One region of the Novosphingobium sp. MBES04 genome, then DNA from elsewhere that is predicted to be linked to it. Evidence: riboswitches for the same ligand, from Rfam matches in the RefSeq annotation. Region 1 holds a riboswitch; the other holds the start of a gene.
The links. Region 1 has a riboswitch for thiamine pyrophosphate ahead of thiC (phosphomethylpyrimidine synthase ThiC). Riboswitches for the same ligand answer to the same signal wherever they lie in the genome.
Positions count from the first base shown of each region.

Region 1 (14,977 bases):
AACTGGCCCGACGGCGTCAGCTTCGATTATTCGAATGACGAGCCCGCGCTTCACCGCGAGATTGCGCGCATCGCGCCGCAGGACCTGGCCGGTTACGACGAGTTCCAGCGCTACGCGGCGGGCGTCTGGCAGGAGGGCTACGTCAAGCTGGGCCATGAGGCCTTCCTCGACTTCTCCAAGATGATCAAGGCCGCGCCCGCATTGGCGCGCTACCAGGCCTGGCGCTCGGTCTATTCGATGGTCTCCAGCTTCGTGAAGGACGAGCACCTGCGCCAGGCGCTCTCGTTCCACACGCTGCTGGTGGGCGGCAACCCGATGACGACGAGCGCGATCTACGCCCTCATCCACAAGCTGGAGAAGGATGGCGGCGTGTGGTGGGCCAAGGGCGGCACCAACCGTCTGGTTGCGGGGATGGTCGCACTGTTCGAACGCATCGGGGGCACCGTGCGGCTGGGCGACAAGGTGACGCAGGTCCACACCGTGGGCGACATGGCCACCGAAGTCGAATGCGCGAGCGGCTGGCGTGAACGCTTCGATGCGGTCGCCAGCAACGGCGACATCATGCACACCTACCGCGACCTCCTCTCCGACAATCCGAGGGGCAAGAAGGTGGCGAAGCAGCTTTCGACCAAGCGCTTCTCGCCCAGCCTCTTTGTCGTCCATTTCGCGCTGGAGGGCACCTGGCCGGGCATCCCGCACCACACGATCCTGTTCGGGCCGCGTTACAAGGGCCTGCTCGACGACATCTACGAGCACGGCGTCCTGCCGCGCGACTTCTCGATCTACCTCCACCACCCGACCGTCACCGATCCCTCGATGGCGCCCGAGGGCAAGAGCACGTTCTACGCGCTCGTTCCCGTCGCGCACATGGGCAAGCTGCCGATCGACTGGGACGAGGTGGGCCCGGTGCTGGAGAAGCGTATCCTTGCCGAAGTCGGCCGCCGCCTGGTGCCCGACATCGAGGACCGCCTCATCACAAGCTTCCACTACGCGCCGACCGACTTCGAGTCGGATCTTGCCGCCCACAAGGGCAGCGCCTTCAGCCTCGAGCCGATCCTGACGCAGAGCGCCTGGTTCCGTGGGCACAACCGCGATGACACGCTGCGCAACTTCTATCTTGTGGGCGCGGGCACCCATCCCGGTGCGGGCATCCCGGGGGTCGTCGGCAGCGCCAAGGCGACGGCCAGGCTGATGCTGGAAAACCTGCTGTGAGGACGCGCGAACTGGCCGCTCTTCGCCAGGGCTGGGGCTGGACCGGGATCGAATTTGCCGAGATCGTCGCCAACTCGCTCTTCGGGCACCTGCTCGTCACCGATCGGGTGGGCACGTTCCACTATGTCGATCCCGAAATCCTGGGCGTGCAGACACTGGGCGACGAGGCGGCGGCGAAGATGCACATGGAGCTGGGCGAGACGCAGGCGATCTGGCGCGCCGATGCCCACGTCGAAGCCGCTGACAAGCGCCTGGGCGCTCCGCGCGTGGGCGAGGTCTACGGCTTCACCCCGCAGGCGCTCGTTGCCGGGGACTACGCGCCGGAAAACATGGTGTGCGTGGAACTTGCCGCCTACATTCGCATGACCGGCGATCTTGCCGACCAGATCAAGGACCTGCCCGAAGGGGCGCATGTCCGCATCAAGGTGACCGACTGAAATGAAACGTCTTGCTGTCTACTGCGGCTCGGCAACGCCCCAGGACCCGCGCTACATGGAACTGGCCCGTGACGTCGGGCGCACGCTGGCGGGCCTTGGTATTGGCACGGTCTACGGCGGCGGACGCCTCGGGCTCATGGGCGCGGTCGCGGCGGGCGCTCTGGAGGCGGGCGGCGAGGTCATCGGCGTGATCCCCGAGGCGCTGACGGCCACCAACGGGCGCGGCGGCGAGGTTGCCAACCACGACTGCACCGAATTGCACATCGTCAAGGACATGCACGAGCGCAAGGCCGCCTTCACGCGCCTGTCGGACGGCTTCATCGTCCTGCCAGGCGGTGTCGGCACCATGGACGAGCTGTGGGAGGCGGTCAGCTGGTCGCAGCTGGGCTATCACGACAAGCCGGTCGGCGTGCTCAACGCCTTCGGCTTCTACGATGGTCTGCTCGCCTTCAACCGTCACATGGCCGAAGTCGGCTTCGTGCGGCCCGCCCACCAGGGCATCATCCTGGCCGAGACCGAGCTCGACCTGTTGCTTGAGCGCATGCGCGCGCACGAACCCATCGTTCCGATCGTGCGGATGGATCCGGGCACGCTGTGAGACCCCTTATCCGTTGCAGGACCATGACCCTGGCATGACCCGCCCTTCGCCTTACGACCGCGCGGCGCTGGTGCGCTTTGCCCACCAGTCGATCCGCAAGGGCTCGAAGAGCTTTTCCGCCGCCAGCCGCCTGTTCGACCGCGAGACGCGCGAGAGGGTCTGGCTGCTCTACGCCTGGTGCCGCGCCTGCGACGATATCGCGGATGACCAGGATCACGGGCGTGGCCGGGGCCGAGGCGTGGACGCGGAGCAGGGCAGTGGTCAGGCCGGGCTCGATCCCGAATCGCGCCTCGCCACGATCCGCACGCTTACCGAGCTGGCCATTGCGGGCGAACAGACCGGATCGCGGGCCTTCGATGCCCTGGGGCAGCTTCTTTACGAAGTGCCGATCCCCCAGGTCATGCTCGAGGACGTGATCGCCGGGTTCGAACTCGACGCGCGCGAGTGGCGGCCGCGCTCGGAAAGCGACATGCTGCGCTATTGCTACCATGTGGCCGGTGCGGTCGGGGTGCTGATGGCGGCGGTCATGGGGGTGTCGTGCGACGAGAGCGACCCGGAAGCGGCGGACACGCTCGACAGGGCCTGCGATCTGGGCCTGGCCTTCCAGCTCTCCAACATCGTGCGCGATGTCTGGGAGGACGATGCCAATGGGCGCTGTTACCTGCCCGTCGAATGGCTGGTCGAGGCCGATATCCCTCCCGGCGAGCACACCAAGCCGCACTACCGCGCACGGCTGGTCACGATTGTTGCGCGCGCCTGCGCGCTGGCGCGGGGATACGAGGAATCCTCGCGCGCCGGGGCGATGCGTCTGCCCTTCCGCCAGCGTTGGGCGATCCTCGCCGCCGCGAACATCTACGGCGGGATCGGGCGCGAGGTGGAGCGGCTGGGCGCGCATGCCTGGGACCACCGTGTCTCCACATCCAAGCTGCGCAAGGCGGAATATCTTGCCGCGGCCTGGCACGAGGCGCGCGGCGGCATCGCCCCGGTGCTCGAACGTCCCGGACTTGGCCGGCGCGACCTGATGGAGCTTGCCCGCGCCGACTAGCTCTGGACAGGCGCGTGCGCTTGGCTCAGTCTCTTCCCCAATAAGACAAAGGGGGAGATGCGCATACGATGCCAGATCTTGCACTCGCGCCGGCCTGGACGGCGATTTTCCTGGGACTCTTCGCGCTCTTCGCCGGGATCGGTGAGCTGCGCCAGCCCGGCCACTGGCACAAGCTGATCGGCGAGATCGTCGGCTCGCCCGCGCTGCAGATGGTGACGGGCCTTCTGGAACTGTTCCTGGGCGCGGTGATTTACCTTGCGAACCCTTGGGCCTCACCCGATTGGCTGTCGAGCACGATGAGCGTGGTCGGCGGGCTTATGTGCATTGAGGCGCTCATGGTGTTGGCTTTTTCGGACGTCTACATGGCTTTTTGGCTGCGCCGTTTCGGCCCGCTCTCGCGCCTGTGGTGCACCTGTTCGATCATCATCGGCCTCGCGCTCATCGCGGCGGGGCTGTTCCACTTCGGTGTGTTTCCGAGCAGCTGAGCAGGGAAGAGGAATAGGGCTGGATCAGCGCCTGGGCGCGGTCCCACCCGGCGCGCAGCCACGTCTCGTGGGCGCGCGGATCAGGCGGCAGGATCACCGGCATCGTCTCGCGCCCCTGCGTGCGCAGCGCGGCATTGGCTTCGCAGGTAAGGAGGGCGAAGGCGGGCACCTCGCTGTCCTTCCAGACCCCGGCAAAGGCAAAGATTGGCTGGTCGGCGCAGGTGAGCCAGAGCTGGCGCCGCGTGCCGTCGACGGGAGAGGGGCGCCCCCACTCCATGAAGGCGGTCGCGGGCACCAGACAGCGAAATTCCGGATTGCGCAGGTTCCCTGTCCAGAACGGGCTGTCCAGATTGCGCGCGGTCAGGATGCCATGCGGGCGGGTGTCCATGGCCGATTGCGGGGGCATGACGCCCCACAGGCGCGGGATCATCCGGCGCGGCTGGCGGGTGCGGGGCATGGGGCCCGCGATTGCTTCTCGTCCCGCGGTAAGGACGGGCGCGAATTGTCCGGGGCCGACATGGCCGCCCGCCCAAGGGTCCTCGCGCGTGTCGGTCCCGAAAGCACGGCCCACGGCTGCAGCCGGGGCATCGAGGCGATAGAGCATGGTCATGTTCTACGGGCGCATCGTCCCTTCATGTGCACGGGTCAAGGTGTGGCGTGCAACGCTGCGTTAGGTGAATGGGGCCTTGTGTGGTACAGCATCCGCGCGACGTCGAATTTTGTGACGGACTTTGCCGGTTGATAGGCGCCCGAGTCCGGGCCCGTGCGGAACTGCACGGGCAGGATCATGGCGCACTTTGGGCGACGAATTTCCATTCGAATGATGAACTGACGCACCCTCCCGCGTGCATGTGGCACGCCGGGAACCCATACTTATTGCATTAAGGACATCACCATGCCCATCGGCACTGTCAAATTCTTCAACACCGAAAAGGGTTACGGCTTCATCGCTCCGGAAAACGGCGGCGAGGACAGCTTCGTGCACATCAGCGCGGTGCAGGCTTCGGGCCTGGCTTCGCTCGAGCAGGAACAGCGCGTTTCCTACGAGGTCGAGACCGGCCGCAACGGCAAGAAGGCCGCGGTGAACCTCGCGCTCGCCTGATCGGCTTGCACGTAACCCGGACCGGCCTTCGCGCCGGTCCGGTTTTCGCTCCGACCTGCCATTCCAACCCGAGGAAATCCGGAGCATGAGTGTAAGCTACAAGTTCGCCACCGAGCAGGCCGACGCGGCCGCGAAGGCCGCTGACGAGGCGGTTCTTGCCAATGTCCGCGAGCGCGCGCTGCGGTCCGAAACCGCCTGGCGCACGATGGCCTCGCAGGCCTTCAAGACCGAAGAAACCCGCCGTCGGCGTGAAGAAACCGCCGCCAGCGCACGCGACGAGGCCTGAGCCTTTTCGCACGGGCGCTATCTCGCCGCGCCCCTCTGGACGCATCTGCAAAGCGTCCCTACCATCACACGTATCCCCGGGGAGCCAGCAGGGCGTTCGCGTCCACCGGCTGAGAGTTGTGGGTATGCTCCACAAGACCCGTCGAACCTGAACCCGTTAATACGGGCGGAGGGAGTGGACGGTGTGCCCGGAGCTCTACGCCGGAAATCCGTACTTCATCTCTCACGCCCTCGATCAGAGAGAAGCGTGTATGGCCGACATCAACAGCAAACTGGAAATCGGTGTGACCACCGGGCCCATCCGGGGCTCGCGCAAGATCCACGTTCCCGCGCAGTGCAACTCCGCAATCCGGGTCGCGATGCGTGAGATCGACCTCGAACCCTCCAGCGGAGAGCCGCCGGTTCGGGTCTACGACACCTCGGGGCCCTATACCGACCCTGACGCCACCATCGATATTTCGGCAGGGCTGGCCGCGCTGCGCCGCGACTGGCAACTCGCCCGCGCAGACGTCGAAGAGTACGCGCCGCGCGAGGTGAAGCCCGAGGATAACGGCATGACCGGGCCGGATCGTTCGGGCGGCGTGCCAGCGTTTCCGACCGCGCTGAGAAAGCCGCTGCGGGCACAGGCGGGGGGCAATATCTCGCAGATGCACTATGCGAAGCGCGGCATCATAACCCCCGAGATGGAATACGTCGCCGAGCGCGAGAACCTGGGCCGCGCGCGGCTGGCCGAGTACACCCGCTCGGGCGAGAGCTTCGGCGCCTCGATCCCCGACTACGTGACGCCCGAATTCGTGCGCGAGGAAGTGGCCCGGGGCCGTGCGATCATCCCCAGCAACGTCAACCATCCCGAGTGTGAGCCGATGGCGATCGGGCGCAACTTCCTGGTCAAGGTCAACGCCAATATCGGCAATTCGGCCGTCGCCTCGGACGTCGCCAGCGAAGTCGACAAGATGGTCTGGTCGATCCGCTGGGGCGCGGACACCGTCATGGACCTCTCGACGGGCCGCAACATCCATGACACGCGCGAATGGATCATCCGCAATTCGCCCGTGCCGATTGGTACCGTTCCGATCTATCAGGCGCTGGAGAAGGTCGGCGGTGTCGCTGAGGATCTGACCTGGGAGGTGTTCCGCGATACGCTGATCGAACAGGCCGAGCAGGGCGTCGACTACTTCACGATCCATGCCGGCGTTCGGCTCGCCTACGTGCCGCTTGCCGCCAAGCGGCTGACCGGCATTGTCAGCCGCGGCGGTTCGATCATGGCCAAGTGGTGCCTTGCTCACCACAAGGAATCGTTCCTCTACGAGCACTTCGACGAGATCACCGAGATCATGAAGGCCTACGACATCGCCTACTCGCTCGGCGATGGCCTGCGGCCCGGCTCGATCTATGATGCCAACGACGAAGCGCAGTTCGCCGAGCTTTTCACGCTGGGCGAACTGACGAAGAAGGCCTGGAGCCAGGACGTTCAGGTCATGATCGAAGGCCCCGGCCATGTCCCGATGCACAAGATCAAGGAGAACATGGAAAAGCAGCTGGAGAGCTGCGGCGAGGCCCCGTTCTACACCCTGGGGCCGCTTACCACCGACATCGCGCCCGGCTACGATCACATCACCAGCGGTATCGGCGCGGCGCAGATCGGCTGGTACGGGACGGCGATGCTCTGCTACGTGACGCCCAAGGAGCACCTTGGCCTGCCCGACCGCGATGACGTCAAGGTGGGCGTCGTCACCTACAAGCTGGCCGCCCACGCCGCCGATCTCGCCAAGGGCCATCCGGCGGCGCAGGTGCGCGACGATGCGCTATCGAAGGCGCGTTTCGAGTTCCGCTGGCGCGACCAGTTCAACCTGTCACTCGATCCCGACACGGCCGAACTCTACCACGACCAGACGCTGCCCGCCGAAGGCGCCAAGACCGCGCACTTCTGCTCGATGTGTGGCCCCAAGTTCTGTTCGATGCGTATCAGTCAGGAAGTGCGCGACTTTGCTCTCCAGCAGAACCAGCCTCCGACTGGCTTCCTCGCTGCGGAGGAGGCGCAGATGGGAATGAAGGAGATGAGCAAGGTCTTCAAGGAGACCGGCTCGAAGCTCTACACAGGGCGCGTAGAGCGTGAGCACGATTGAAACTGAGGTCTTGGTCCGGTGGTTCTGCGAATGCAGAGGCACCGGACCCAAGCTTCTAGCCCGCTCTATTCATGACGGGACTGCTCCCGGTTGATCCGACTTCTCTCTTTCGGAGGCCAGGTGATCAGGGCGAGCGCCTCCGGCGGCGTTTTTCACCGCGACAGGATCGATGGGCTTTTCAAGGTTGATGGGCGGGGCGTTGGCGTTCGGCGGCACGGCCGCGCTGGTTAGGTCGGTGCTGGCCGGAGGCTGTTAGCGAGGGCTCTGAACACGTCGGCATCGGGGCAGGCTGACGCGAACGCGACACGGATGCGCGAGGCACTTTCGATGACGCGGGCGGCGACCTTGAGCAGCCGCAGACGCAGCGTCGCGAACTCAGCCGTGGCCAGCGCGGTGGTTCTGGGGATCGCTTGCTGGACGCGCCATAGCAGCCAGTAGGCGGCGGTGTGCAGGATCAGCCGCATCTGGTTGGCATTGGCCGAGCGGCATGAGGTGCGGTCGCTGGCAAGTTGGGCCTTGTGGCGCTTGATCAGGTTTTCGGCCTGGCCACGCGCGCAGTAGAGCGTGTCGTAGATGTGTTCGGCCGAATCTTCGGCCAGCGAGGTGACGACATAGCGGATGTCCATGCCCAGGATGCTGGCCTCGATCCTGGCGACGACGCGGCGCTGGCAGCCCCAGCTCTTCGCGCCGTAGCGGATCTGGGCATAGCTGCGCAGCACTGGTACCTGGCGCTCGGCCCGTTTGACCGCGCAGGCATCGGCGGCGGCAACAATGGCGGGATTGGCGCGCAGCGTGGCGTTGGTCGGCAAGCCGAACACGAAGTCGACCCCGGCCGTCTCGCAGAACGCCATGACCTCGGGACGGCCATAGTGTCCGTCGCCCCGGATGGTGATGTGCGTATCCGGCCAGTACCGGCGGATATGGCACACCAGGCGCCGGATATGGCCGGCCGCTTCGGTGCCCGACGGCGTCTTGCCGGTGCGCAGCAGCATCGCCACCGGGCGGCCGGTCGCGGTGTCGTAGACGTGGATCGGCAGGAAGCAGCGTTCGCCATAGTGGGCATTCCAGAACGAGAGCTGTTGATAGCCGTGCACGACATCGCAGGTATCATCGATGTCCAGCGTCACCGCCGCCGGTGGGGCGGGATAGCTGTCGCAGTAGACGCCGATCATCGCGGCCATCATTTTGGCCAACTCCCGCGTGGTCGGGGCGTTCTCCCACCGGCTCATCGTCGGTTGGCTGGCAAGCCCCGCGCCCGATCCCGGCAGCTTGCCCAGCGCCAGGCGGAACCCAGGGTCATCGCGCAGGGCGTCGAGATCATCAGCATCCTCGTAGCCACAGGCGATCGCGAACATGCGGGCCCGCAGAATGTCATCAAGGCGATGGGTCACCCGCACAGGGTCGCGCGGATCGGCCATGCAAGCCGCAAGCCGCCGACAAATCCCCATCGCGCGCTCGGCCTGCGCCAGCAACAGAACGCCTCCGTCAGAGGTCAGCCGGCCACCGTCGAACGCGGCTGTGACCTTCTTGCCGATGACAGCTGGGAATCCGAAAGAGCTTGCGATATTGTCGTTCATGGCGGGTGTGGCCTGTGGCATTTTCTGCCCTGCAACAGGGCCGGCGTAGACACCCAGTTTCTAATTCAGATCAGAGGCTTACGCCACTCCCGCCAACCCTTCAGAACATGTCCGGTGAATAAGAGCGGCTAGAGGAATCCTGCGCCCACACTTAGCCAGGATGTCCCGTCATACTCGACTTCGCACCAGCTGCCAGGAAGGTCCAAGGTCTTGAATGGACCATCGCCCAAGAGAAGCGCATGGTTTCCTGAGGCTCCCGGTCCGCGCACGATGCGGAAACGTGCCCCCGGATACGCCGCCGCCGTGGAAAAGGATACCGAGCAATCCTGCAGGAGGGGGCTGTCCCAGACCTGAGTGGGCTTGCTGGATCTCACATGGAGGGTCTTGCTGGTGCTGTCATTGTTTGTTGAACATCCGGGCACTTGCAGTGAGCTGACACGATGCTGCGCCTGGTAGACGAAAATGCGTCCGACGTGAAAGGTGTCGGATACGCCGGACGCGAAGTCCGAGCTATGGGCACAGATTACCACGCGAAATGTTGATGCTTGCGCATTGGGCAGGACAAAGGGAACGTGAATGGTTCGCCACGTGGGGTTGAGAGGAACATAGACCGACTTGAAATAGCTGCTGACGCCTTCGCCGATGCGTATGTAGACCCCCGGCAACGACTGGGTGAGGGCTTGCGCTAGGTCGATCTCGAGATGGCAGAGCCGTCCTTCTTGCGCATTCGTCAGGTCGAGGGGGAGTCGAACGCTTCCGCTTCCCGCGGTGAGGTTAACCGCGGCAGCATCCCTGCCGTTGACAGCGTCGGATTGACCCAGAGTGATGTTTGCCCCCGAAACCGTGAGCAAAGAGGCAATCGACGTCGTGGAGTCCAACAGAGTGGTGCAGTCTGCGGCAAAAGGCGCAGCGGCTAGTGGAATGTCCGCCTGGCCCGACATTCGCCCGGATGGGCTGTCGATTTGCCCGAAGCCTGGGAGGTTGCAGACAGCGTCGGTCGATGGCGCCGCTCCGGCGAAGACATCGGAGTCTACCGTGACGGTGTTCGTTTGCGCCCAGCGGTTGTTCTTGTCAAAGCTCGTGAAAAGCGCATTGTCGAACTCGAAGATGTAGGGGGCGGCGCCGAAGATCTTGTCCTGCCACGTGAAGCTTCGCAGGTTCGTGGTACGTGAGTAGATGAGACCCCTGGAGCGGCCACTGTCAAGTGCATGCAGGTTGTCGTGAAAACTGACCTGCCCGACGATATACGAGCTGTCTACGGCCGCGTTGCTTTCCTCATAAGCTTCCCATGTCGGATTGGTCGCATGGTCTGCATTGCTGCTCGTATCGGCTGCGGCAATCAGGACGGAACGGTCTTCGGGGCTGTCGTTTTCGTTCCCATGGTAGTTGCGGCTGATTTTCAGTCCCGAGCCCGAGGAGTTGCTGGTTGGGATGATCCAGATATCGGTGCGTACGGGACCGTTCGTGAGCCCTCCGAACCGATTGCCGTCGATGAGGACGTCGTAACCGTTGCGAAGACAGATCCCGTATTTGTACTGATTTATCCAGTTGCTGCGTATATCATGTCCACCGCCAGTCGGGAGCATAATCGCCTTGGAGCCGACAGATCCGGTAAACTTGCTGCGAGAGATCCGCCAGAAGGGATCGTCATTGGAGGATGAACCAAGCGCACACTCGGTGTAGTCATAGAATGCGCAACCATCGACGAGCAGACCAATTCCCCCTGAAGCGCCACCGATGGCAGGAGCGAGCCCGCTGCGTCGGAATACACCTTTGCCGCCGCGTGTCTGGAGGTTCTGGAAACTGATGCCGAAAGATCGGTGGTCCGAGTCGAGCAGGTACTCGCCGTCCGGAATGTGGATGCGGGTCGCATCGCGTCCTTGCCCCTCGAAGAAGACGGCGAAGTTGCCGGTACTCTTGAGGCTTTCGCCAAGCAGGATATTCCCTTTCGGCAGCCAAATCTTGTTACGGTAAATCGGAGCTGCTGAGCCATTCTGGCCGCCGACCAAAGCGGCTGCATCGGCGAAGGCGGCCTTGAGAGCATCGGTATCGGCTGTTTCATCACCGATTCCGACGCCGGCTCGATACTCTCGCAAGTCGATACGCCGCATGTCATCAGCCTGAAGATCGGTAAGGTTCTGCTGGACCGTAAAACCGTTGGCGACGGTGACGGCCATTGCCCCTTGCGGAGATCCAAGAAAATCGCTGGTCGCTACCGTGCGTTGAAGTACGGCGGTATTGGCTTCGTTGCGATAGATTGAAACCAGGCCCTCGGTCTGGATGGCGAAGAAATCGCCATCGTTCGTCTGGTCTAGCGCATCTTGCGTACTGCCATAGGTCGGGCCCACGAAAGCTTCGGCGGTTCCTGCGGATAGCTGTGCTGCTCCCGCCCAGCTCTTTGCGCTTCTCGTACCAGGATCGCCCGGCGATGCCAGGCCTTCAGCCCAGGTCTTGGAGAGTTCCGCGAGGCGACGTGCTTCGTAGGTATTTTCACCAGAGTAGATCAGGGTTTGATCGTTGGCAGTCTCGGAGATGGCGAGGGGCCCTTCGTAGGCGGTAATGATGCGGCTCATGCGCTAGGTGCTCCCTGCTTGATGGTGAAATCTCCGAAACACACCACGCGTCGAGGCTCATTTTCGGGAATGACGTAAAGCGTGTGATGCAAGGGAATAACGTTCTGGGTCGGGGAGAGGACGTTGACGCTCTCCAGCGTGGTCTGGTCGATCTGGGGACGGATAATTGTTCCGCCGACCGCTTCACCGCTCACAGGATGCAGGTAGCCTGGCTCGAACGAGGCCGAAATGCCCTGGAGTCCCTCGGAGGCGTTGTTCAAGGTAATAGCGTTTGGGCCTCCCGGGCCTTGCGAGAAGGCCCATGTGAAGGACGCCCCGGACCAGTCGTCATGCAGTCTGATGAAATCGGCGAGGCCGCTCGAACCACCCCAGGAGGCATGTCGGAAGGCGGTCAGATTTAACTCAAATGCCATGGTTCAATTTCCTCTCGGGAGCGGGAATGGAGGGAACGTGTCGTCGTGGAGTGGGCTGGTTGCTGAGCTGCGTTGGCTGCAGCAGCGCAGCCGCGCTGTTGGAGGAAGTGCCGGTCCCACGCGATGACTGTGCCGCGACTGTCTCGAGTCTGGATAGGACGCGGCGATTTTTCTGATGGGCGGAACCGCTTCGCAGGACGCCTGGCAGTGGCGACTACTGCCGTTCCGTGAGGAGGGAACGAAGACTGTCTCGCGAGCCGCATTCAGCGTGACCGGCAAAGGTGCCGGCGCCGTCTGGCGCGCGGCATTGCACTACCGGCCTCGGGTTTTTCCCCCGAACTGTCAGATAACTGGAAATGATGCTGATGTGTGCGAAACAGACACGCAGACGCAGACTAGGCCGTTGCCATGCATAAGTGGAGTATGCGGGGAAATGTCAGATCGAGGCAATCGCGGCGAACTGATAGTTCACCTTATGTTCCATATTTTTTCCGACTTGTCAAGATCGACAGAAGTGAGCCCAATTCGTGGAACCGACAGGTCAACCTGGTTGGAGGCTAAGTTGTCTGGTGAATGATGGAGAAAGCGATCTTCTTCGGCGAAGTTCAAAGCCTGCGTCCCGGGGGGGGGGCGGGTGTGCTGCCCTGCAGACCCTTTTCGTGGGGGTGTCCCCCGCCGGATGGGCTTCGACGCGACCAAGGTGTGCTTGGGCGTCGAAGCCGGGGTTTCTCAGGAGGACAGCGCAGTCGTCAGCGTTGTCTCGCAGGAGAGGAGCTTTGAAATCGGGCAGTTCGCCTTGGCCCCTGCGGCAATCTCCTCGAACTTCGCCTTGTCGAGGCCGGGGACCTTCGCGTTTAGCGAAAGGGCGCTCTTGGACACCTTGAAGCCGTCGCCATCCTTCTCGAGAGTCACCTTGCAGGTCGTTTCCAGACTGCCATCGGTATAGCCTTCGCCGGCCAGTGCGAAGCTGGTGGCCATCGTGAAGCAGGAGGCATGGGCTGCGGCAATCTGCTCTTCCGGATTGGTGCCGGCGGCATCCTCGAAGCGGGTCTGGAAACCGTAGGGCGCGTCGAGCGCGCCGGATTTCGTGGTGACATGGCCCTTGCCCTCCTTGCCGAGACCTTCGTAGCGGGCGGTGGCGATGTTGACGCTCATCTGGGGCATTCCTTCCTTTGCTGGGTGGTTGTCTCCCAAGCGCGTGAAGGCTACGCGTAGTTCCCCGGATGGCGGATTTGGGTGCGGAACTTGTTGCACTGCAGCATGGTTTGAGAGGATACTCGCTCGCCCACCAAGGAGTCGTCCCGATGCCCGCTGCCACGTCCCCTTCGAATGCGCCGCCCACTGCGGCGCTGCACTGGCTGCAACTGGCCAGTGAAGCCTGGTGGATGTGGGCGGAGGCTTCCAGCGTGATCGCGATGCGTACCGCCATGATCGCCTTCGAGCGGCCGGGGCACGGGCGCGAGGCCGAGCGGATGGTGATCGAGAAGCTGGCCGCCGCCTTCAGCCTTTCGCAGCGCCTCGCGCGGGCAGGGCCGATGGCGCCGGAACAGGTGATGCAGACGATGCTGGCGGTCTATTCGCCGCGCGTGGCGGCCAACCGCAGGCGCCTGACGCGGCGCCTGCAGCGGGGGCATGGGCGCGTCAGGACCGCTTCTTGACGAATTCGGCGCGCAGGACCAGGCCCTTGATGCCCGGATACTTGCAGTCGATTTCCTGAGCATCACCGGTAAGGCGGATCGAAGGGATCAGCGTGCCGCGCTTCAGTGTCTGGCCCGCGCCCTTCACGTCAAGGTCCTTGACGAGCGTGACGGCATCGCCATCGGCCAGCAGGTTTCCTACCGCGTCGCGCACCTCGACGGCGTCCTGCGCCGCGCGCTTGGCCGCCAGTTCGCTGGCGGGCATCCACTCGCCGCTCTCTTCATCGTACACGTAATCTTCGTCGTCGCTCATGCGGGATCCTTCCGGGCAAGGCCCGGGCCATGGCAGAGTGCACGGCAAATTGGGAGCGTAAAAACGTGGGCCGCAGGTTGCGAAGCAGGGACAGGAGAGAGGGACACGTCGCTCCTGTCCCCGCTCCGCGCTCCTGCGACCCGAAAGCCAACAGGAGCGGTCACGCCGGACCGTGCGAGGCGGAAACGACAAGGTTCGACGCGCTCGCATGAAAGCTCGTGGCCTTTTGGGAAAGGCCGTAGGGCAGATCGTAAGGGAGCTTGTCGCATCGACAAAAAACGCCCTTTACGGTGCCCGCCTGCTGGATAGCGATCCCGCTGGCTGCCTCGCCCCTCTAGCACTCATGCGTCGGGCCGCAAGGGAAGAGGGCTCTGCGTTGTTGCAAATTGTTCACATGCTCAAATAGAATTTGATTGCAGCTGTTTAGCCAGGCTTTCGTGGCATGGTTCGGAGGGCGCCTTGTCGGTTTGGTTCCGCTGGAAAACGGGCTAGATGCGCACACATACAGTCCCGGCCCGTGCAAGGAGAAAACCGCCCCGATGACCGACCAATCGACCGAACTGGCCATCCGTGCACGCCGTGCGGCCTTCAATACCGCGATTCGCGAAGGCAATGCCACGGCGATCGGTCCGATTCTCGCGCGCGACTGCGTGATGCTCACGGGCACCGACAGCGCTGTCATTGCCGGGCGCATGGCGCAGGTGAAGGTATGGAAGCGCGACTTCGCGAGTCCCGGGCGGATGGTCTACGCGCGCCTTCCCGATCGGATCGAGGTGTCCGCAGTCGCGCCCATCGCGATGGAGTACGGGGCCTGGCACGGGACCGTAACTGGCGCCGATGCGCCGGCGGCCTCGGGGAGCTACGTCGCGAAGTGGCGCGAGGGGCCCGGCGGCTGGGTCATCGAGGCGGAAATCTTTCTTACCCTTGCTTAACGCTGTGCCGTAACCATCGATCTCCTCGTCCTGCCACATTCGCGCACTGTCTCGCGGGAGATTGCGTAGTGCGATGTTTACGCCCCGAAGGCGTTTCGATCCTATCCTGGCATAGAGGGAAATTACGCAAGGAGGAGACGCCGAGATGCTGAGCCGAAGTGGGGCATCCCCGACTCTCGCGCCGTGCTGGTACACCCGGCGCCATGTTCCGGCGGGAGCGCGAAGCCGCGATGCCGACGGGG
Region 1 covers NZ_DF850488.1:2,669,862-2,684,838, forward strand. The annotation lists gene MBENS4_RS11840 (phytoene desaturase) at 1-1,212, shown strand, start outside; gene MBENS4_RS11845 (T6SS immunity protein Tdi1 domain-containing protein) at 1,209-1,649, shown strand; gene MBENS4_RS11850 (LOG family protein) at 1,651-2,247, shown strand; gene MBENS4_RS11855 (phytoene/squalene synthase family protein) at 2,282-3,292, shown strand; gene MBENS4_RS11860 (hypothetical protein) at 3,361-3,777, shown strand; gene MBENS4_RS11865 (SOS response-associated peptidase family protein) at 3,731-4,387, opposite strand; gene MBENS4_RS11870 (cold-shock protein) at 4,673-4,879, shown strand; gene MBENS4_RS11875 (hypothetical protein) at 4,965-5,165, shown strand; TPP riboswitch at 5,233-5,357, shown strand; gene thiC (phosphomethylpyrimidine synthase ThiC) at 5,416-7,290, shown strand; gene MBENS4_RS11885 (IS1380 family transposase) at 7,518-8,867, opposite strand; gene MBENS4_RS11890 (hypothetical protein) at 8,996-11,440, opposite strand; gene MBENS4_RS11895 (hypothetical protein) at 11,437-11,853, opposite strand; gene MBENS4_RS11900 (OsmC family protein) at 12,583-13,008, opposite strand; gene MBENS4_RS11905 (hypothetical protein) at 13,158-13,511, shown strand; gene MBENS4_RS11910 (alkylphosphonate utilization protein) at 13,495-13,803, opposite strand; gene MBENS4_RS11915 (YybH family protein) at 14,343-14,735, shown strand; gene MBENS4_RS11920 (hypothetical protein) at 14,881-14,977, shown strand, end outside.

Region 2 (14,977 bases), 1.4 Mb from region 1:
CGCGAACCGCGCAATGGCCGCAATTTCGAGTACCTGAGCGAAGACCCACTGCTTACAGGGCTCATGGCCGCCGGATCGATCCGCGGCATCCAGAGCCAGAAGGTCGTCTCCACGATCAAGCACATGGCTCTCAACGCGCAAGAGACGCTGCGCATGACGCTCGATGCCCACATTGCCGAACCGGCCCTTCGCGAAAGCGACCTGCTCGCCTTCCAGATCGCCATCGAACAAAGCGCGCCGGGCGCGGTGATGTGCGGCTACAACCTCGTCAACGGCCAGTACGACTGCGAGAACGAGTTCCTGCTCAACACGGTGCTCAAGGAGGACTGGGGCTACAAGGGCTGGGTCATGTCCGACTGGGGCGCGGTGCATAGCCTCCAGTCGGTGGTCAACGGGATGGACCAGCAGTCGGGCTCCCAGCTCGACCCCGATGTCTACGTCGGCGACCCCTTGCGCGAGGCCGTCGCCGAAGGGCGCATCCCCGAGGCGCGCGTGTCCGAGGCTGTGCGCCGCATCCTGCGCTCGGTCTACGCGGTTGGCGCGGACGCCCCGTTTCCCAGCGAGCCCGCTCCCATCGACTACGCCGCCCATGCCAGGGTCGCGCGCGAGGCTGGGACTGCGGGCATCGTCCTTCTCAAGAACGCCGAGGATATCCTGCCTCTTGCCGCCAGCGCAAAGTCGATCGCGGTGATAGGCGGCCATGCCGACATGGGTGTCATGACCGGCGGAGGATCGAGCCAGGTCACGCCTGAAGGCGAGGTTGCGACCCTGCCCATCGGCGGGCGCGAGAGCTGGGGCGGCTGGGCCAAGGCCGTCTACTTCCCCTCCTCCCCGCTCAAGGCCCTGAAAGAAGCCCTGCCCGACACGCAGGTGAAATTCGACAGCGGTTACTACCACCAATCCGCCGCCCGCTTCGCCGCGCGCAAGGAGATCGCGATCGTCTTCGTCACGGCCTGGTCGGGCGAGGCGCTCGACGGCAGCCTGACCCTGCCCGAAGGACAGGACGCGCTGATCGAGGCGGTCGCGGCGGCCAATCCCAACACCGTGGTCGTCATCCAGTCGGGCAACCCGATCAAGATGCCCTGGTTGGACAAGGTCAAGGGCGTGATCGAAGCCTGGTATCCGGGGCAGGAAGGCGGGGCCGCCATCGCCGACATCCTGACCGGCAAGGCCAATCCCTCGGGCCACCTGCCCGTCACCTTCCCGCGTGACGAGAGCCAGCTGGTGCGCCCGGAGATCCCGGGCCTTGGCGAACCTGAAGGCACGCGCCTTGTCGTTGAGTACACCGAAGGCGCGGATGTCGGGTACCGCTGGTACGCCGCGAAGGACCTGAGCCCGCTGTTCCCCTTCGGACATGGCCTGAGCTACACCCGCTTTGCCCATGAGGACCTGCGCGTGAACGCGGCTCCCGGAAGCGCGCCCACCGCCTCCGTCTCGGTGCGCAACACCGGCGCGAAGGGCGGGGCGGACGTGGTCCAGCTCTATCTCACCTCTGGTCCGAAGGGGGCGACGCGCCGCCTCGTCGGCTTCCAGCGCGTGGACCTGGCGCCGGGCGAAGCCCGCAAGGTGGAGATTGCTCTCGACCCACGTCTGCTCGCGAACTGGACGGACGGGGCCTTCGTCCAGGCGGCCGGGCGCTACACCTTCGCCGCGGGCCATTCCGCGCAGGACCTGGGCACCCCGGTCGAGGTGACGCTGAAGGCGCGCACGCTCGGCCGCTAAGCCTTAGCGCGCCCCATTCTCATACCATCCGCGCCCGCCCTCCCGGACCTGGGAAGGCGGGCGCTTTCGTACATGCGCGTTCCACAAGGATCGCCGCCCCGGAGCGCGCCCCTTCCCCCACGCAAAATGCCCGGCGTGCACGACGCACACCGGGCATTTGCACGAACCGATGGCAGGGACTGGCAGAAAGCCCCTGCAGATCGGATCGGGATCAGAAGTCGTAGCGGATACGCGCGCCCCAGGTCCGCAGCTGCGGAAGGCCCACGTACATCACGTCCTTCTCCTGGAAGGTCGCGTTCGGGTTCGACAGGTCCCAGTTGGGCTGCACGCTGGTATAGGTCTTGTCGTTGAAGGCGTTGGTGACAAAGCCCTCGATCCACACGTTGTCCGAACGCAGGCCCACGCGGAAGTTGACCTTGGTCGAGGCGTCGGTCTTGGCGAAGTTGCCTTCGCTCTCGTAGACGCCCGACTTGTAGGACAGCTCCGAGCGCAGGTACCATTCGTAGTCCGGCATCGGCGCGAAGGCCTGCGCGAATTCCGCGTTCACCTGTGCCGAGTACTTCGAGACGAAGGGCAGGCTCTGGCCCGAGACGTCGTCCGAACCGGTCAGCTGCGCGCAGGTCGAGCACAGGCCTTCATCAATGTTGGTGTCGTTGATCGCCCCGCGCGCGGTCAGCGTGAGGGCATCGATCGGACGCGCCGTCAGGTCAAGCTCGATCCCCTTCAGCGTCACCTTGCCCATGTTCGTGAAGAACCACGAGATCTCGGGCATGCCGCCGCTGTTGTTGGGGATGATCAGGGTCTGCTCGGTGATCTTGTCGGTCCAGATGTCGTAGTAGACATCGCCCGAGACGATCAGCCGGTCGTTGAAGAAGCGCCCCTTGAAGCCGACCTCAAAGTTGTCGAGGTATTCCGGGCTGACGCCGCGGGTCACACCCATCGCGATGAGGTCGTCGACGAAGGCGGGATCGGCTGATTCGAGCGGGTCGAGCCCCAGCCCCGGGTTCACGCCGCGCGAGTAGGTGGCGTAGACCATGGTGTCGAGGTCGGGCTTGTAGCGCAGGCTGACGCGCGGCAGGAAGCTGTTGTAGGTGCGCTGGTAGACGATGTCGTCGGTATCGCCGGTGCGGCTGATGACCTTGTCCGACTGGTAGCGCGCGTCGAAGTCGACGGTCAGCTGGTCGGTGAGGTCATAGGACAGCCCCAGGAACCCGCCCCAGGTCTTGTTCTCGCTGGTGGACGAGAAGGCGCTGTTGATCCCGGTGAAGTAGTAGATCTCCGAGTAGCCTTCGTAGCCCTTGGCCCACAGGTAGCTGCCCCCGAACATCCAGCGGAAGCGACCGTCCTGGTTCGAGGCGATGCGCACTTCCTGCGAGAAGTCCTTCTGCTCGTGCTGGATCATCAGCGGCCAGTCGGTGTACTCCTGCGCGAACTCGCCCGAGGTAAAGGTGTTCTCGTAGGGCGAGGCATAGGCGTTGAGCGGATAGAGCACCGTCCAGGAATTGCGGTTCACGCCGGTCAGACTGGTGATCGAGGTGCCCCCTTCGGTGACGTATTCGGCAACGCCGCTGAAGTGGTTGCTGTCCCGCGTCATGCCGAAGTGGTCGATCTGCTCGTCCTGGTTCATGATCGGCGAGTAGTTCTCGAGCATGTTGGCGACGCCCGCATTGACCTCGGTGCGCGCGCTAGGCTGGCCGGGCAGCAGGCCCGGCAGCGTGCCGCAGAAGTAGGGCAGGTCCTGCGCGCCCAGGTTGCAGTTCGACTGCGAGCCCAGGATCACGCCGGTGGCGCCCGGCCCGTCATCGTCGTTGGCAACCATGCCGAACAGGTTGACGGTGAAGTTGTGGCTCGGCGTGAACTTGAGCTGCAGCGTGCCGCTGCGGGTGCTCTGATCGCCCAGCGTCTTGCCCGGCTCGGCGTTGTTCTTCCACGAGCCGTCCCGCGTGAAGTAGCGACCCGTCGCGCGGAAGCTCAGGACGTCCTGGATGATCGGCCCGCCGACCGCGCCGCGCAGGTCGTAATAGTCGTCGGTGCCAGCAAGGCCGCTGACATAGCCGGTGAAGTAGTCGGTCGGCTCGGCGGTCACCATGTTGATCGCGCCGGCAAAGGTCTGGCGGCCGAAGTAGGCGCTCTGCGGGCCCTTCAGCACCTCGACGCGTTCGAAGTCGAACACGCCCGTCACGGTGCCGTCCGAGACCTGGATGCCGTTGATGAAGGTCGAGCTGGTGCGGTTGCCGCGCGAAGGCGCCATGCCGCGGATGATGAGAGCAGTCTGGCTGCGGTCCGAGCGGCCCGAACCGGTGATAGAGTTGTTGAGGTTCATGCCCGGCGTCACCGCGGTCAGATCCTCGACCGTCTGGACGTTGAGCGACTGAATGTCCTCGCCCGAAAGCGCGCTGATCGCGATGGGAACATCGAGCGCGCTTTCCTTGCGCTTGCGCGCGGTCACGACAATGTCGCCAAGCCCGGACTGTGCAGGGCCCTGCTGGGCCGCAGGCGCCGTGGCCTGGGCATGGGCCGCCTGGGTTCCCCCGAGAACCAGCGGCGCGAATGCGACTGTCGACAAGAGCAGCCGGCTCGTGTGCTTAAACATCATGCTTTACCCCCTAAGAGCTTCTTTTCTTCATACCCGCAGCCCCCCGGCCCCTGCCCTCATGCAGGAACCCGACGCACATGCGGCGCCCTTCGGAGCCCTCGTGAAGCTCCGAAATCCTCAGCCCGTTGATCCGTGAATTGGTGTACCCGGGCCCCGTCCGTTCTCGTTCTTGCGGCACGCCATGTGCTCGCCCGGGGCATTGCGGAGACTGCTCAGGGTTTCGGATCCGGTCGACGGGACTGCGGCAAAAAATTCGTGACACGAACTATTCGCCGCGTGAGCATCCGCATGGAGAGAGCCTGAAGTTGTGAGACGGTAGGGATCGAAGTGTTCGCCAGCTGGGCGCTAGGGCGTCCTGCCCCGCGGATCTCCGGGACATTGCCACGCATCGCACATGCTAACTGACGGTAGTCGTGGAAAAAACGGGCCTCATATTTGACGTTATAACATAACATGGCTTGAAGGCGCTTCCTTTCAAAACAGGTGGGACGCCATGCGAAACGTTACCCTGCTGGCCGGTTCGGCAGCTCTCTTTCTTCCCTATTCCGGAGCGCTGGCCGCTCCGCCCCGCGACACCGACATCCTCGTTACTGGAGAGCGCGAAGAGGTCGCCCGCGCGAGCGACCTTGCCGGCACCCCGGCCCGCGTGCTTGCCGGCGAGGCGCTGGAGGAGGACCGCTCGCAATCGCTGGGCGAGACGCTTGCCCGGTTGCCCGGGGTCCAGAACAGCTACCAGGGCCCCCTTGCCGGGCGGCCCCAGATTCGCGGGCAGGCCGGCAACCGCGTCGCGCTGCGCTTCAATGGCCTCGCGCTCGACGACATGTCGGGCATCACCGGGGACCATGCCGCGCCGATCGAGCCCTTCCTCGCCGATGCAATCGAGGTCCTCAATGGCAGTGCCGGCGTGCTCTACGGTGGCCACGCCATCGGCGGCGCGGTCAACCTGCGCGATGGACGCATTCCCCGCAGCGCCGCAAAGGCCCCTCTGTCCGGGCGGGCGCAAGTGAGCGGAGGGTTCAACACGCCGGTCACCGCCATGGCCCGGCTCGACGGCGGGAAGGACGACTTCGCCTGGCACGCCGACATGCTCTATCGCCATGCCGGCGACTTCGACATTCCCGGCCTCGCCAAGGCCGACGAATGCCGCAGCTGGGCGGACCTGGTGACGAACGTCACCTTGCAGGGCATCTGCCAGGTGCGCACCGCAAGCCCGCAGTGGGCCTATGACCCGGACCTGGGCCGCTACGTCGATGCAACGCCTGCCGAGCAGCAGATCATCGAGGACCCGGCGCCGGGCCGCAAGGGCAAGCTCGTCAACAGCGGGCTCGAGACAGTCGCGGTCAACCTCGGCGCCAGCCATGTCGGCAGCCAGGGCTACTTCGGGCTCGCGGCGGGCTACTATCGCAGTGACTACGGCGTTCCCGGCTTCCAGTCGGTCACGCCCGCGAGCCCTTCCCCCTCGCCCATCGCCATCGCGGCCGAGCAGCTGCGCCTTGATATCGACGGGGTCCTCTATGCGCCGCTGCCGGGCCTTGCCGCCGTGCGCCTGCGTGCAGGTTCGGTGCGCAGCCACGATCGCGAGCGGATCGACGGCAACGATGCCAGCGCCTTCGAAATCCACTCCGACACCGTCCGGCTGGAACTGACCCAGGCCGCGCTCGGCCCGCTCACGGGCGTCCTCGGCGGCGAGGTCAACCACCGCAAGCTGGAGACCCGCAGCGACACGGCCTACCTGCCCAGTGTCGAGACGACGAAGCTGGCGCTCTTCGCGCTGGAACGTCTGACCATCGGCCCTGTGCGCCTGAGCGCAGGCGGCCGCCATGACTGGATCGAGCAGGACCTCGACGAGACCAGCGTGCGCGATGGCCGCGGGCTCGGCGTCAGCTACGCCCAGGACCGCGACTTCCGGCTGTGGAACGCCTTTGGCGCGCTGCGCGTGACACCGCTCTCCTGGCTGCACCTCGATGCCCGCTACGCGCTGGGCGAGCGCGCGCCCGAGGTCAACGAGCTCTACGCCAACGGCAACCACTTCGCCTCGCTGTCCGATGAGCAGGGCGATGGACGCCTGCGCAAGGAGCGCTCACAGACCTGGGAACTGGGCGGAACGCTGGACCTCACGCCGTTCACGCTCTCGGTAACCGGCTACCGGGTGAATTATGAGGACTACATCTACCTCGGCAACACCGGCATCAGCCGCACCCTGCCGGTGCGTGAGTGGCGCCAGGGCGACACGCGCTTCAAAGGCATCGAAGGCGAGGCGACCTTGCGCGTGCCGCAGGTCGGCCCGGGCGATCTGGAACTCCATGTCTTTGCCGACCACGTGCTGGGTAAGCCCCGCTTCCACGCCCCCGACGACTACAGCCCGTTCAACTTCGACTATCCCTCGAACGCGCAGTGGACCGCCGAATACTACCACCGCCAGCTCGATGGCGAATACCTGCCGCGCATGCCGGTTTCGCGCTACGGCGCCGATGCTGCGCTCTCCGGCGCGCGCTGGCGCGTCTCGGCGGGCACGGTCCATTTCGCCCGGCAGACCCGCTTTTCGCAGGATGAAACCGCAAGCCCCGGCTACTGGCTGGTCGATGCCCATGCGCGCTACAAGCTGCCGCTGAGCACGCACGACATCGAGATCTTCGTGGACGCCACGAACCTCACCAACACCGAGGCCCGCGCGCACAACAGCCCCCTGCGCTACCGCGCCCCGCTGGTCGGACGCGCGGTCACGCTGGGTGCCCGCGCCGCCTTCTAGCCGCGCGCCTGGCCCTGTAACGAACAAGGAGGCGGTCCGACCCCGAACCGCCCCCTTCCAACGTGCTGTACGGCCATCGGGAAATGGCCCTGTTTACTGCCCCCCGGCCGCAGGGCTCAGCCGCGCCGCCGCGCCGTCTCCGGTCGGGAGGCGGACCAGATAGGGCGTGCCATAGACATTGCCCGGCCGCTCGAAATCGGTCGAGACGATCTGGGCACCACTGCCCAGCGCGGCGTTGGCACGGGTCATATCGTTGGCCCTGGCCTCGTAGGTCTCGATGTCGGAACGCGTGCGCACGAGATAGCCCTCGGCCACGGCCTTGCGAATCTCGTCCTCGCGCACGATCGCGTTGTCGTACATCAGGAAGGCGGCGTGGTCCTCGCCCGGATTGGCCCGCAGGAAGGCGACGCGCCCGGCGAGCGAGGGATGGCCTTCCAGATAGGCCGCCGCGCCCTGCGGCCCGTTGGCGGTAATCATCAGGAACATCACCTTGCCGCGCGCACTCTCCAGGCGCGGCCAGTTTCCCGCCCGTGCTGCGGCGTTGAGCGTGGCGTGCTCCCCGCGCAGATCGTCGGGCGTGATGATCCGGGACCTGTCGAAGACCGAGAGGATCTCGGCATCGAGCGCGTCGAAGGCGGCCTTGTCGAAGGGCAGCGGCTCGGCGGAATCGGCAAAGAGCTTGCGCCCCTGGCTTTTCGCCTCGACCAGGATGAAGAGCGGGACATGGCCCTGATGGGCGTCCGACCAGTCCCGGATCTGCGCAAGGCAGGTCACGAACAGGGTGCAATGGCTGCGAAAGTCATAGTCGACGATGTGCTGCACCTTGTACCCCGGCCTGGCGAGCGCCGCTTCGTCGATGGCGAAACCCGGCGCGATGCCCTCGCGGCGCAGCGCCCGATACCCGGCGGGATCGGCATAGCGCCCACCGTCGGGGTCCGGGTTCACGTCGAGCTCCAGGCTGCGCATGCCCAGGTCCAGCTGCGTGGTGAGGTCGGGGTGCAGGTAGTTCAGGGCATCGTCGAAGGAGATCCCGTTGGGATGCTCCTCGGCCATCAGCGCGCGGCGTTCCTCGGGCAGGGCATCGAAGGCGGCCAGCATGGCCTCGAAGCGCGGGCGCATCAGTTCAACCAGGCGCCGGTCGACCGGCAGCGCATAGCTGTTGTGCGTTCCCAGGACCTGGAGATGGTTGATCGGCGTCGCGCCGGGCAGGTCCGGCGCATCGATCCGCTCGGGCGTGTCGGCCCGCGGCGCTGGCGGGGCGCCTTGCGCGCTCACCGCGAAGAGGGGGAGCGCCAGCAAGGCACTCCCCAGCACCGGGTCCGTGTGATCCGGCCCCGCATCAGAAATCCGCCGAGATGAAGCCGCCCAGCGTGCGGCGCGCCGAAGGCGAAGTGTAGTGCAGCATCCCGACCGCACCGTAGTTCTGGAAACCCGTCGAGTAGTAGGTGTCGAACAGGTTGCGGGCATAGGCGCCGAACCGGATGTTGCTGTCGGGCAGCGTGAAGGTCACGCGCGCGTTGACCAGGCCATAGCCATCGACATGCGAGTAGTCGGGCTGGCCGGTGACGGTCCAGTACTCGCTGCGCCAGGCGTAGTCCAGGTGGGCACGAGCGCCCAGCCCCGAGGCGAAGGTGTGCTCGTAATCGGCCGAGACCATGCTGGAGAACTTGGGCGAATTGGTGAGCGCGGTGCCGGTGTAGTCGGTCGTCTCGTTGTAGACGTAGTCGGTGAACTCGCCATCGGTGTAGGTGAACGAGCCATTGAGGGTCAGCCCCGGCACCGGCACCAGCGCGATCACGCCTTCCACGCCCTTGGTGCGCAAGGCCCCCGCATTGCCAATCGTGGTCGCCTGCAGTTCACCGCCCTGCCCGTCGGGAATGGTGGTCAGGATGGTGGTCTGGAAGTCCTTGAAGTTCGAAAGGAAGACATCGAGGTTTACGCGCAGGCGGCGATCCCACCATTCGGACTTGATGCCCGCTTCCCAGGCCTTCACGGTTTCCTTGCGGTAGGGGCTGTAGTCGTTGCCGACAAAGGCAATGCCCGCCGGCTTGTACCCGGTCGAGTACGTGGCGTAGAGCATGACGTCGTCGCTCAGGTGGAAGGTCGGGGCGATGCGGTAGGAAAAGTTCCCTCCCGTGACCTTGCCATCGGGATAGACAGGCGCCGGGCTCGTGCCCGCGAACGTCGGATTGTAGCCGGTGATCGGCTCGGGATCGAGCCAGATGAAGTCCAGGCTCTGCGAATTCCAGTCGTGGGTATAACGCCCGCCCAGCGCCAGGTTGAAACGATCGGTGAAGTTGAAGGTGACCTGCCCGAAGGCCGCCGCGGTCTCGTTCGTGGAATCGAACAGCGAGGTATTGGCATCGGCCACCCCTGCCGCGCCCGTGATCGCGTAGAGCAGCGGAGCAATGGGAGCGCCGCTCGCATCGTAGACTGGCGCACCCAGCGTCGCCCACTGCAGCTGCGTCTGCTGCGCGTTCAGCTTGTTGTAGAAGGCCCCCACGACATATTCCACGAACCCGCCGGTGGGCGAGGCCAGCTGGAATTCCTGGCTGAACTTGTTGGTATCCAGCTCGCCTAGGTTGAAGGGAACGTACGCGTACTGGTCAAGCGGGAGCAGGTTTACAGGCGTAGAGTTGTCGTAGGCGGTTTCGCGATAGGCCGTGATCGACTTCAGTTGATGCTCGCCAAGGCCCAGGTTCACCTCCAGCGAGCCGCCGTATTCGCGCGTAGTGATTTCGCCAAAGCTGCCATCGGCGGTGTCAGCGCTACGGCCATCGGGAAACACGCCCAGTTCGGCGAGCATCTGCGCGACATTCTCGGGCTGGTTGCCCGCGGGCGTGCGCACGCTGGAATCCCAGTGGCGGGCAAAGTCGGCGCGCGCGATGAACTCCAGGTCCGGCCCGGCATCGACCAGCAGGCGCGCACGGCCACCGTATTCGTGGGTCGAACCGATGGTCCGGTCGAGCGTGACGTTGCGCCCGAACCCGTCCTGAGCCTGATCGAAACCGGACACACGCAGGGCGACGTCGCGCCCCAGCGGCACGTTGAGGGTTGCGTTGAGAATGCGCTCGTCATGTTCGCCATAGCTGCCGCTGGCCGACAGCGAGGTGACGCCCAGTTCGGGCTTGCGGGTCGTCACCGAGATCACGCCCGAGGTCGCGTTCTTGCCGAACAGGGTACCCTGTGGCCCCATCAGCACATCGATGCGCTCCATGTCGGTGATGCCGATGAGGCCATTGGCCCGCTGGCCGTCCATCACGACACCATCGACCACGACACTGACCGACTTGGCGTTCGAGAAGTCGAAGGAGCGGCTGCCCACGCCGCGGATCTGGAAGGCCGCGCCCTGGGTGGGATCGTACTGTACCCCGGGGACCATGTACTGGATATCGGTGAAGTCGGTGTAGCCGGTCTGCGCCAGAGCATCGGCATCGACCGACTTGATGGCGAGCGGCACATCCTGGCTGTTTTCCACGCGGCGCTGCGCGGTCACGGTAATTTCATGGAGCTGGCCGGGCGCGGCCTCCGCGTCCTCGGCCAGTTCACCGGCGGCAGCCATGGCGGGCAGCGAAGAGACAAGGGCGCTCCCGGTCAGGAGCACCGTGGCAAGACGGAGAGGCAATCTGGTGGAATCAAAGGCGTGCATATCGGGCGTCCCTGTTGTGCGTCAGGAGCGCCCGATAGGAGTGGCCCATTGCCGTTTTAAGACATCCGTTCTGTCAAATATTCGCCATATAATTTGTAATTTAGCACACTCGTTCGGCCTAATCGCGGGCCAGTTCGCGCAGCCGTTCCGGAAATGCCGCGCTATCCAGCGTCTGCCCCTCATCGCCCAGAGCAATAGCCTCTCCGATCAGTGCCATGGTGAACGCCTGGCTGCGTGCGCGATCCCCCTCGCCATCAATCAGAGGGGCAACCTGCGCGTGGACATTTTCCGCGCGCCTTCGCCGCATGTCGATCGCAAAGGGCGTGAGGCGCGGATCGCGCAGGGCGCCGAGCGCCATCTCATGGGTCAGCAGCAGCACCTGGCGTCCTGCGCGCGCATCGCCGGGCTGCCCCAGCGACGCGCGCATACGCCGGTACAGTTCCTCCACACCGCCCAGCACCAGGTCACGATGCGAGAGAAAATGGTGCGTCAGCGTGGAGAGAGGCACCCCGGCCGATGTCGCGATCTGGCGAAACGAGATCGCTTCCACTCCTTCGCGGGCCATGGCGTCGGCGATCTGCCCTGCCAGCACCGCCTTGGTGCCCTTGATCTCGCTCGCCCCCTCCAGCGCCGCCTGCGCCGGACCGGCCAGTTGCGCGACGAGGTGGAGATGCCAGGCGCTCACCGCGCTGCGAGCGTGCGCCCCGGCAGGACGCAGCAGCGCCCGCAAGGTGGACTGGCGCAGAAGCCGGTAGTCGCGGCTCTGCCCCAGAAGGACACTGAAGACGCGCTCATCCACGCCATAGCACGCGATGCGGCGCACCAGCCCCCGGGCCTCGGGAAAGTCCTCGAACAGGCCTTGCCAGAACCCCTGGTCGTGCGCCCACAACCGCGCGCGCAGCGCCCCAAGAGCCGGATCGCGATGGGCCTGGATATAGATCTCGGCCATGACGATTGCCGAAACGCGCCCGTCCTGTGACACCTCGTCAAGGACCTGCGTGACGATATCGGTCACGCTGGCAGGGTCCAGTTCCGGGCAGGAGGCCAGCTGCGTGCGCCACTGGTCACGCCGCGCGTCGATGATCTCGCATTCCCGCGCGACGACAGCCTCCAGCAAAGCCGCCTTGTCCCCGATCTGGTAGCGGATCTTGCCGACAGACATCGCCGCCTCTCGCGCAACGAGACGCAGACTGAAATGGTACAGTCCTTCGCGCGCCAGAACATTTCGTGCCGCATCAAGGATTTCGTCGCGATCCCGGGCCTTGGTCGAGGAGCTTGTCATCGCGGTTACGGATAGTGCGATCCTGCAATTTTCCAAGCCGGGACTTCGCCTGTCGTGGTCCGATGGTGTCGGCCCCGACGGTGGCGGCGAGCGCAACGCAGCGTGCAACGATTGACGCTGGCGCACGCTTTTTCTAAGCGCGGAACATCATCAACCCACGGGGTGTCCTGGCGCTGTCAGGGCTGAGAGGCGGATCACGGCGCATTCCCGCGCAAAGTCTGCAAACCCGCGAACCTGATCCGGTTCATGCCGGCGGAGGAATAGGGACCATGCGACAACGCGCCGCACGTCACGCCACACGTACGTCTACCATCTTCACATTCCTGGGCGCTGGCCTTTGCCTTGGCACACCCACCCTCGCCCATGCCGAGGAGGCCGCGGGCGAGGCCCCCATCGTCGTTACCGCGCGCGGCCGCCCCGAGGCGCAGATCGCGGTGCCCGACACCATCACGGTCTACACGCAGGACGACATCGCCCGGCGCAAGCTGACCACGATAGACGACTTCATCGCCGCAACGCCGGGCGTGTTCCTGATCAACGACCAGGACCCGGGCACCAACATGATCTCGGTGCGCGGGGTATCGACCAACCGCAACCAGTCGCCCTCCATCGCCTACGTCGTGGACGGGCTCGCGCTCGCCGATTCCGAGCTCTTCACCCTGCGCACTTACGATGTCGCGCGCGTCGAGATCCTGAAAGGGCCGCAGGGAGCACTGTTCGGACGTTCGGCCTCGGGCGGCGCGGTGGACATCGCCACCAACGATCCCACCGACGAGGCAGGCGGCATGGCCTCGCTCGGCATGGGCAACGGCTTTACCTGGACCGCGGACGGGGTCGTCAACGCGCCGGTGTCCGAGCGCGTGCAGCTGCGTCTGGCGGGCTCGTACCGCAATTCCGACGGCTTCATCCGCAACAGCTACCTCGACAGGAAGGTCGACGGCTTCACCAGCCGCAACCTGCGCCTGAAGGCGAAGATCCAGACCTCCGAGACCAGCACCCTCAACCTGCGCCTCGCCTGGGCCGACGAGGATGGCGGCGCGGCCTATATCTCGTCCGAGAATGTCACGGGGCGCAACGGCGGGCGCCTCTCCGGCGCGATCCTGACCGATCCGCAGGGCGACTTCGAGGGCCGCTTCGCGCGCAAATGGTGGGGCGCGCAGGCAACCTTCGCGCAGGACCTGGGCGATACGCTCCAGCTCACCTGGTCGGGCGGCTACGACAACTACCACAAGGACTTCAGCGAAGAACTCGACTTCCGCCACGATACGCCCGTCACACTGGACGGCGTTGCGCTGTTCCCGGACGGCATCCAGCCCATATCGCAGCCGGTCGACATCGAGGCCTGGACCAGCGAACTGCGCCTGACCTCGCAAGGGAGCGGCCCGCTGCGCTGGCACGCAGGCGTCTTCTTCCAGCGTCTCGAACGTGACCGGACCGACGATCTGGGCCCGCTGCTGTTCGGTGCCGAGCCGCAGCGCGCCGAGACCCGGAGCAACCAGATCGGCCTCTTTGCGCAGGCGAGCTACGACGTGCTGCCCACGCTGGAGGCAACGCTGGGCCTGCGCTACGACCGCGACCGGCGCAAGGAAGACACGGTCGGTACGGACACCGCCACGACCTATGCCCGCCGCGCGCAGACTTTCGACAAGTGGCAGCCCAAGCTCTCGCTCGCCTGGCGCCCGAGCCCGGACTTCACCGCCTATGTCACGGGCAGCGTCGGCTTCAAGGCGGGCGGCTTCAACCCCCTTCCCGGCCCCTCGGACATCTGGACCGCGAACTTTGCCGCCGAAACCGTCAAGTCGCTGGAAGCGGGTATCAAGGGCCAGCTTGCCGAAGGGCGCGTGCGCCTTTCCCTCGCAGGCTTCGTGACGGATTACAGCAACTTCCAGAACACCGTGTTCCTGGGCAATTCGGTCGTGCTGTCGGTGCCCAAGGTCAATGTCCACGGGTTAGAAGCCTCCGTGCAGGCGGACCTGGGACAAGGCTTCCGCCTCGATGGCGGCGCGGCCTGGACGCACAGCCGCACCGGCACCTACATCACCCCCAACCCCACGCCGGAACCGGGCGAGCCTGACCTGGTGAATCTCACCGGCAAGCGCACCCCCAACGCGCCCGACTGGACGCTGAACGGCGGCATCGGCTGGGAGGGTGAGGCCGGGCCTGCCAAGCTCGACGCGCGCCTCAGCGTTGCCTACGTCTCGCGCGTGGACTTCGAGATCGACAACATCCTGCACACCCCCGGCTACGCCTCGGTGGACGGGCGGCTTGGCGTTGAGCTCGGCGCGTGGAACCTGGAAGTCTGGGCCAAGAACCTCTTCGACACGCGCTGGGCAATTTCCGCCTTCGGCCAGCAGCAGTTGCCGCTGCTCCTGGGCCTTGGTCCCAACGGCCCGTTCGACAGCTTCACCATCAATACCGGCCGCCAGTTCGGCGTCGGCGCCACCCACCGTTTCTGAAGGAAGGCACCCCCATGAGTTTTTGCGACACGATCTGGCAGGACGTTGCCCCGCTGCGCCGCGCGATCCTGGACCAGCCTTTCCTCGCCGAGCTTGCCGACGGCTCGCTCGCGCCGGAAAGCTTCCGGCACTACATGCTGCAGGACAGCCTCTACCTTGCCGAATATGCACGCGCGCTGGCCATTGCGTCAGCCCGCGCGCCCACGGCGAGCGCCCGGCTGGAATTTTCCGACGGCGCCAAGGTCGCGGTGCAGGTGGAGCAGGCGCTGCACCAGGCCTTCTTCGAAAAGTTCGGCGTCACGCCCGAAATGGCGCGCGAGGCCGAGCCTACCCCTGTGTGCCTTGGCTACACCAGCTACCTCACCGGCCTTGCCGCAACGCGCAGCTATGAGGAACTGATCGCGGGCATCCTGCCCTGCTTCTGGGTCTACTGGGAGGTCGGCTGCGACATCAAGCCGCGCGCCGCCTCGCCCAACCCTTATGCCGCCTGGATTGACACTTATGCCGATCCCGGCTTCGGCGA
Region 2 covers NZ_DF850488.1:1,317,919-1,332,895, forward strand. The annotation lists gene MBENS4_RS05790 (beta-glucosidase family protein) at 1-1,722, shown strand, start outside; gene MBENS4_RS05795 (TonB-dependent receptor) at 1,934-4,318, opposite strand; gene MBENS4_RS05800 (TonB-dependent receptor) at 4,812-7,067, shown strand; gene MBENS4_RS05805 (Ca2+-dependent phosphoinositide-specific phospholipase C) at 7,161-8,366, opposite strand; gene MBENS4_RS05810 (TonB-dependent receptor) at 8,407-10,692, opposite strand; gene MBENS4_RS05815 (TetR family transcriptional regulator) at 10,835-11,998, opposite strand; TPP riboswitch at 12,147-12,276, shown strand; gene MBENS4_RS05820 (TonB-dependent receptor) at 12,268-14,454, shown strand; gene MBENS4_RS05825 (TenA family protein) at 14,469-14,977, shown strand, end outside.
Region 2: linked by a shared signal. The riboswitch ahead of MBENS4_RS05820 (TonB-dependent receptor) and the one ahead of thiC (phosphomethylpyrimidine synthase ThiC) in region 1 are both predicted to bind thiamine pyrophosphate.